Linked DNA regions of Pseudoduganella dura. Each later gene encodes a partner of the first gene's protein in a complex. Links are inferred from orthologs where the notes say so. Each region holds a gene or a part of one and is shown on either strand. Other genes may lie near its edges.

Region 1 (4,809 bases):
GATGGCGTGCGGCACCGTTTTTTGTTTGCGTCACGGGGACAGTTTCGGGAAGTCCGGCTCGGGCATGTATTACTGGTTGATGTTCACCGGCTTGCATTCGCGGGCCTACATCGTCTTGATCCGCTCCACCATCTCCGCGCCGAAGGCGATGTATGCCTGAGCCCCCTTGGAAGACGGGTCGAACGATACCCCGGGCATGCCGTAGGAAGGCGCTTCGGCCAGGCGCACGTTGCGCGGAATGATCGTTTTAAAGACCTTGTCGCCGAAATGCTGCTCGAGCTGGGCTGAGACTTGCTGCGACAGCGTCATCCGCGGATCGAACATCACCCGCAACAGGCCAATGATCTTCAGGTCCTGGTTCAGGTTGGCGTGCACTTTCTTGATCGTGTTCACCAGGTCGGACAGCCCTTCCAGCGCGTAGTACTCGCACTGCATCGGAATGATCACGCCGTGCGCCGCGCACAGGCCGTTGAGCGTGAGCATCGACAGCGCGGGCGGGCAATCGATCAGGATGAAGTCGTAGTCCTTGTCGACCAGCGCCAGCGCATCCTTCAGCCGCTTCTCGCGGTTCTCGAGTTCCACCATCTCCACTTCGGCGCCGGCCAGCTCGCGGTTCGACGGCAGCACGTCGAAGCGGCCCGAGTCCGAGCGCAGGCGCGCCGTGGCCACATCCGCGCTGCCGAGCATCACTTCATAGGTGGAAGCGGCAAGGCCGGCCTTGTTGATGCCGGCCCCCATCGTCGCATTGCCCTGTGGGTCCAGGTCGACCAGCAGCACGCGCTGGTCCAGTTTGGCAAGGCCGGCGGAGAGGTTGACCGTGGTGGTGGTCTTGCCCACCCCACCCTTCTGGTTCGCTACGCAGAATATCTTTGCCATCGAATTTTTCTTGTGCCTTCCGGTTTGGTTCGGATTTGATTTATATCATTTATACGGTTTATATAATTTATACCGTTTATATGATTTATACTGTTTATTTCTTTTATATCGTATAAACTATTTATACCGTTTATACGGTTACTGAACGCTCGACGAAAACCAGGTGCCGTTCCGCATCCAGGCCGGGCACCCGCAGCGGCTGCAACTGCTGCACCTTCCAGTCCTCCGGCAGGCGCTCGCGTTCCTCCTGAGGTGCCGTGCCTTTCAACGCGATGAAACGGCCGCCCTCGGCCAGCAGGTGCTGCGACCAGTCGATGAAGTCGGACAGGTCGGCGAAGGCGCGCGACGTGATTACATCGAACGGCGCGTTCACGACCAGGTCCTGCACTTTCTTCGTGTAGACGGTCACGTTCTTGAGGCCCAGTTCGACCTTCACCTGGGTCAGGAAAGCGGTTTTCTTGTGCACCGTGTCGATCATGGACACTTTCATGTCCGGCCGGGCGATGGCCAGCACGAGGCCGGGCAAGCCTCCCCCTGCCCCCACATCGAGAACATTTTGCGCGCCGGCGAACGCCGGCACGGCGGCCAGCGAATCGAGCAGGTGCAGCGTCATCATCTGCAGCGGGTCGCGCACGGACGTGAGGTTGTAGACATGGTTCCACTTGCCCAGCAGCGCCAGGTAATCCAGCAACTGGTCCTGCTGCCCGGCCGACAGGTCGAGGTGCAACTCCGCCACGCCATTCGCCAACACCTGGGCCAGCGCGGTACGATCGACGCCGGCCATCAGGCAGCCTCGTCTTTCAGTGTGACGAAGCCGCCGAACCCGGCCTTCTTCAGGTGCACGAGCAGCAGCGAGATCGCCGCCGGCGTGACGCCGGAAATACGTGATGCCTGGCCCAGCGTCTCAGGGCGGTGCTTGTGCAGTTTCTGGCGCACTTCGACCGACAGCGCGGCGATGTCCAGGTAGTTGAACCCTTCGGGCAGCTTCAGGTTTTCGTAATGTTCGTGGCGCTCCACTTCCTTCAACTGGCGCTCGATATAGCCGGAATACTTCAGCTGTATCTCCACCTGTTCCTGGACGGCCGCGTCCGTCACGCCCGGACCGCCGAGATCCTGGCCGTCCACGCCGGTCAGCGTCACCAGCTTGTCGTAGTCGACGTTCGGGCGGCGTAACAGGTCCGCCAGCGAATACTCGCGCTCGATCGCCTGGCCGATGACCCGTTCCGATTCCGCCGCGGCCAGGATGCGTGGGTTCACCCATGTCGACTTCAGGCGTTCCAGTTCGGCTGCGACACTGTCGCGCTTGCGTTCGAATGCTTCCCACTGGGCGTCACCAACGACACCCAGCTTGCGGCCGATTTCCGTCAGGCGCATGTCCGCATTGTCTTCGCGCAGCGACAGCCGGTACTCGGCGCGGCTGGTGAACATCCGGTACGGCTCCTGCACGCCTTGCGTCACCAGGTCGTCGACCAGCACGCCCAGGTACGCTTCGGAGCGGCCCGGCGTCCATGGCTCCTTGCCCTGGGTTTGCAATGCGGCATTCAGGCCCGCCAGCAAGCCTTGCGCGGCCGCTTCCTCGTAACCGGTGGTGCCGTTGATCTGGCCGGCGAAGTACAGGCCCGCGACCGCCTTGGTTTCCAGCGATGCCTTCAGGCCCCGGGGATCGAAGTAGTCGTATTCGATCGCATAACCGGGCCGCAGGATATGGGCATTTTCCAGGCCCTTCATCGAGCGTACCAGTTCGATCTGCACGTCGAACGGCAGGCTGGTCGAGATGCCGTTCGGGTAAAACTCGTGCGTCGTCAGCCCTTCCGGTTCCAGGAAGATCTGGTGCGATTCCTTGGCGGAGAAGCGATGGATCTTGTCTTCGATCGATGGGCAATAGCGTGGACCGACGCCTTCGATGACACCGGTGTACATCGGGCTGCGATCCAGCCCACCGCGAATGATGTCGTGCGTCTGCTGGTTCGTGTGCGTGACCCAGCACGGCAGCTGCTTCGGATGCATCGCCGTATTGCCCATGAACGAGAACACGGGTACCGGGTCGAGATCGCCCGGCTGTTCCGTCATCACCGAAAAGTCGATGCTGCGGCCATCGATGCGCGGCGGCGTGCCCGTCTTCAGGCGGCCTTGCGGCAGCTTCAATTCCTTCAGGCGTGCCGACAATGACAACGCCGGCGGATCACCGGCGCGGCCGGCCGAGTAGCTTTGCAGGCCGACGTGGATCTTACCGTCGAGGAAGGTGCCGGCGGTCAGCACGACCGCGCGGGCGAGGAACTTCAAGCCGATCTGCGTGACGGCGCCGACGACACGATCGCCCTCCACCATCAAGTCATCGACCGCCTGCTGGAACAGCCATAGGTTCGGCTGGTTTTCCAGTCGCTCGCGGATCGCTGCCTTGTACAGGATGCGGTCGGCTTGCGCACGGGTAGCGCGCACGGCCGGCCCTTTCGAGGAATTCAGGATGCGGAACTGGATACCGGCTTCATCGGTAGCGATGGCCATGGCACCGCCGAGCGCATCGACCTCCTTGACGAGGTGGCCTTTGCCGATACCGCCAATGGATGGGTTGCAGGACATCTGGCCGAGGGTTTCGATGTTATGGGTCAGCAGCAGAGTCTTCTGGCCCATCCGGGCCGACGCCAAAGCGGCTTCGGTACCGGCATGGCCGCCGCCGACGACGATGACGTCGAATTCAGTAGGAAATAGCATGGTGGAAAGAGAAGCAGAGGGATGAATGGAGATTATAAAGTTTTTTGAGGACTGCGACTTTTTTAGGCAGAAATATTCCGTTGATGTTTCACGTGGAACGTCGTAAAAATGCGGTTGGTGGAGATGCCTGACGACCGCGGTCCGACGTCTGACGTGTTTCACGTGGAACAAAAAAGCCCGGCAAAACCGGGCTTCCTGTCACTGTTTCACGTGAAACAATCACCAGCGTTGCCAAGCATCCCAGGATGTCTTGACGATCAGGATCGTTACCACCACCAGGAAGACACGCCGCACGAAACCGCTGCCATGCCGCATCGCCAGCTTCGTACCGATCAACGACCCCGCCACCTGGCATACGGCCATCATCAGGCCAAGCTGCCACAGCAGGTGGCCGCTGTAGCCGAACCACATCAACGCCGACAAATTGCAGGCGACATTGACCACCTTGGCTACGGCTGATGCTCCCAGGAAGTCGAAGCCGAACAGCCGCACGAACAGGAACACCAGGAAGCTTCCGGTTCCCGGCCCAAAGAAGCCGTCATAAAACCCGATGCAGGCACCGATCAATACAGCCAGTAGCCGCTCCTTCAACCCGCTGTGCATCGGGGCGTGGATGCTGCCCAGGTCCTTGCGCCGAAAGGTGTAGACCGCCACGGCGATCAGCACGAACGGCAGCAGCGTGCGCATGAAATCGGCGGGAATTTTTGTGACGGTATACGCGCCGAAGAACGCGAACAGGAAGGCGGCGAACGCTGCCGGCGCCGCCGTGGTCCAGGCGATCGACACCCGCCGTGCGTAATTGACCGCCGCGGCGGCAGTGCCGAAGATGCCGGCCAGCTTGCTGGTGCCGAGCAATGTGGCCGGGGCCGTATTGCCGAACATCGAAAACAGGACGGGAATCTGGATCAGCCCTCCCCCGCCAACGACCGCATCGACCAGCCCGGCCGAAAAGGCGGCCACGCCCAAAATCGCAAAATCCAGCATCACGCCCCCGTTGTTGAACCCGCCATTGTACGGAAGAACATACCCGCTGGCTGGTGTATGCTGGAATGCCGACGCTCCACGGAGATGACATGACCGATTTTTCCTTCAGCACCGTGTCCCACATCGTGTCCGCCGCAGGCGCTGCCGGCCGCCTGGGTGAACACATCCGCACCCATTTTCCCGACGTCCAGCGTGCCCTGGTGGTAACCGATGCCGGGTTCCTCGGCACCGGCCTGG
Region 2 (2,919 bases), 400 kb from region 1 along the record:
AAAGCACTGGGTGCCGCCGCCTGGCAGGCCATCATGGCGGCGGCGCGGGATTACGACTTCGAACCTGCGCTCACGGCGCTGCAGCGCGCCCGCTTGACGACGTCGCGCTGAAGGGATGCGGCGGCGCCGGTAACGCTCGCGTACATCAGCGGGTATATTCGGATTCCTCGTCGAACGATGCCGCACAGTCCCTGCCGCAAAACCGCTTGACGCTGTCGAGCGGTTTCTCGCAATACCAGCACGATCCCTTCGGCGGCAATGTGTGCCGTGGCCGCGGCGGTGCTTCCATCACCGGCATCAACGTCGCCACACCATCGGGCACCGCCTGTTCCTGGGTCGCTTCCATGATCTTCCCCTCTCCAGACACATCAACTGCTAGCAAGATTACGTCAGTGGAAGTATGCGAACGTGACCAATATCAACACCCTAAAGCTTGCCGCTCGCCGCTACAGACTGTGTTGCTCAAATCAATCATAGCAGCATTAAATCAGGTCAACAGCGGCCGATTCGTGCGCCACCGCACGCAATGGGGCCAATGATCCGGTGGTTGCTACGATGTGAATAGTCAGAGAAAATTTTTTAATGGAAATGACGGTGGCGATAGTTCATCGTCCGACGCCAGGGCATGGCCGACGCCATGCCGACGGTCGCAACGCGATTCTGCGAGCTGCCCGGCAGCCTTGCCCGTCCTGGACGACTCGATGAAACGGGGTGCCGGCCGGGAGCCGGCTGCAGCTGCCTCGCTACGGTGACCCCGAACATGGGATGCGTCCGCAAACGATGCGGTACGTTCCCATGTTTCGCGCGGTTTTACTTGCCGATACAGAAGCGGCTGAAGATCACTCCCAGCAGGTCGTCCGACGAGAACGCCCCGGTGATCGTGGCCAGCTGCACCTGCGCCAGCCGCAGCTCCTCGGCGAACAGGTCGAGCGACTGGTCGCTTTGCGCGGCATGCTGGCCGGCCAGGTCCATGTGGCGCGCGGCCGATTTCAGCGCGATCAGGTGCCGCTCGCGGGCCAGGTATAGCGATTCGCCGGTCTGCTGCCAGCCGGCGATGCGCAGCAGCTCCTTTCGCAGCAGGTCGATGCCGGTATGATCGTGGGCGGACAGGTAGATGTGGGTGGCATCGTCGCTGGCGTCGATCGAAGGCTTGTGGCCGGAAAGGTCGATCTTGTTCCAGATGCGCAGCACCGGCACGCCCGCCGGGAAGCCGGCCAGGATCGATTCATCGGCGCGGGTGGGGCCATGGTTCGCGTCGAGCATGTGCAGGATCACGTCCGCCTTGCCCACTTCGCCCCAGGTGCGCTCGATGCCGATGCGCTCGACGAGGTCCACCGCCTCGTCCTGGCTGCGGATGCCGGCCGTGTCGATGATGTTGAGCGGAATGCCTTCGATCTGGATCGTTTCGCTGACCTTGTCGCGCGTGGTGCCCGCGATCGGGGTAACAATGGCCACATCGGCCCCCGCCAGCGCGTTCAGCAGCGAGGACTTGCCCACATTGGGCTGCCCCACCAGCACCACGTTCAGCCCCTCGCGCAGCAGCGCGCCTTGGGAAGCCTGGCGGAATACCGTGTCCAGCGCTTCGACGATGCCGCGCAGCTGGCCGCGCGCATCGGATTTTTCCAGGAAATCGATCTCTTCTTCCGGAAAATCCAGCGTGGCCTCGACCAGCATGCGCAGGTGCGTCACGCGCCCGACCAGTGCGTGGATCGCCTGGGAAAACGCGCCGGACAGCGATTGCGAGGCCGATTTCGCGGCCGCTTCGGTGGAAGCGTCGATCAGGTCGGCCACCGCCTCGGCCTGGGCCAGGTCGAGCTTGTCGTTCATGTAGGCGCGGCGCGTGAATTCTCCCGGCTCGGCCAGGCGCACGCCGAAATCGTGGCCTGCTTCCAGCACGCGCTGCAGCAGCATCTGCAGCACCACGGGGCCGCCGTGGCCCTGCAGCTCCAGCACGTCCTCGCCCGTGTACGAATGCGGGCCCTTGAACCAGATCGCGATGCCCTGGTCGATCAGGGTGCCGTCAGCCTGCGTGAATGGCAGGTAGGTGGCGTGGCGCGGCTTGAGGGCCGCGCCGTTGAACAGCGCCTGCGCCAGCCCGCCGAGGTTCTTGCCGGATGCGCGGACGACGCCGATGCCGCCGCGGCCGGGAGCGGTGGCGATGGCGGCGATGGGGAAAGTATCGAGATTCATGAGGGAATTCTAATGGATCGAAAAAAAACCCGTGTCGCGCACGGGTTTTTGTCTGGTACTGCCGGGTTCGTGTCATGGGGTCAGGCCCCTTGACACAAGCTCGGCTGTTAGCTGTTACTTCGCCGCGTCCGGCATCATCTTCTTGGTGATCACCCACTGCTGCGCGATCGAGAACAGGTTGTTGACGACCCAGTACAGCACGAGGCCGGACGGGAAGAACAGGAACATCACCGAGAACGCCAGCGGCATGAACAGCATCATCTTCGCCTGCATCGGATCGGCCGGCTGCGGGTTCAGCTTCATCGTTACGTACATCGAGATCGCATACAGCACCGGCAGGATGAAGAACGGATCCGGCTTGGTCAGGTCGGTGATCCAGCCCAGCCACGGCGCGCCGCGCATTTCGACGGACGAGTTCAGCACCCAGTACAGCGCGATGAACACCGGCATCTGCACCACGATCGGCAGGCAGCCGCCCAGCGGATTGATCTTCTCGGTCTTGTACAGCTCCATCATCGCCTGGTTCATCTTCTGCGGGTCGCCCTTGAAGCGCTCGCGGATCGACGTCATCTTCGGCGTGACCAGCTTCATCTTCGCCATGCTGCGGTAGCTGGCGGCGGACAGCGGGAAGAAGATCAGCTTGATGAGGATCGTGAAGGCGATGATCGTCCAGCCCCAGTTGCCCAGCGCACTGTGGATCTTTTCCATCACCCAGTACATCGGCTTGGC

What was found. Proteins that work in one complex are often made in the same cells at the same time.
Region 2: the proteins of mnmG (region 1) and mnmE are in contact, whole or in part, in a solved structure (PDB 9HIP), measured with the Escherichia coli proteins. The link is inferred for Pseudoduganella dura from one-to-one orthologs.

Annotation. Positions count from the first base shown.
Region 1 is NZ_WNWM01000002.1:3,033,071-3,037,879, forward strand. Bases 1,125-4,108 are described here. They hold mnmG (tRNA uridine-5-carboxymethylaminomethyl(34) synthesis enzyme MnmG), read right to left. Parts: upstream 3,589-4,108; coding sequence 1,660-3,588; downstream 1,125-1,659. Other genes in these bases: rsmG (16S rRNA (guanine(527)-N(7))-methyltransferase RsmG), read right to left, coding at 1,125-1,660; GJV26_RS13340 (sulfite exporter TauE/SafE family protein), read right to left, coding at 3,808-4,108. Also shown: GJV26_RS13325 (ParA family protein), read right to left, coding at 106-876; more of rsmG, read right to left, coding at 1,007-1,124; more of GJV26_RS13340, read right to left, coding at 4,109-4,572; GJV26_RS13345 (iron-containing alcohol dehydrogenase), read left to right, coding at 4,662-4,809. UniProt on the Escherichia coli protein: NAD-binding protein involved in the addition of a carboxymethylaminomethyl (cmnm) group at the wobble position (U34) of certain tRNAs, forming tRNA-cmnm(5)s(2)U34.
Region 2 is NZ_WNWM01000002.1:3,436,197-3,439,115, reverse strand. It holds mnmE (tRNA uridine-5-carboxymethylaminomethyl(34) synthesis GTPase MnmE), read right to left. Parts: upstream 2,191-2,919; coding sequence 811-2,190; downstream 1-810. Other genes in the region: yidC (membrane protein insertase YidC), read right to left, coding at 2,305-2,919; GJV26_RS15045 (hypothetical protein), read right to left, coding at 146-346; GJV26_RS15050 (Hpt domain-containing protein), read left to right, coding at 1-111. UniProt on the Escherichia coli protein: Exhibits a very high intrinsic GTPase hydrolysis rate. Involved in the addition of a carboxymethylaminomethyl (cmnm) group at the wobble position (U34) of certain tRNAs, forming tRNA-cmnm(5)s(2)U34.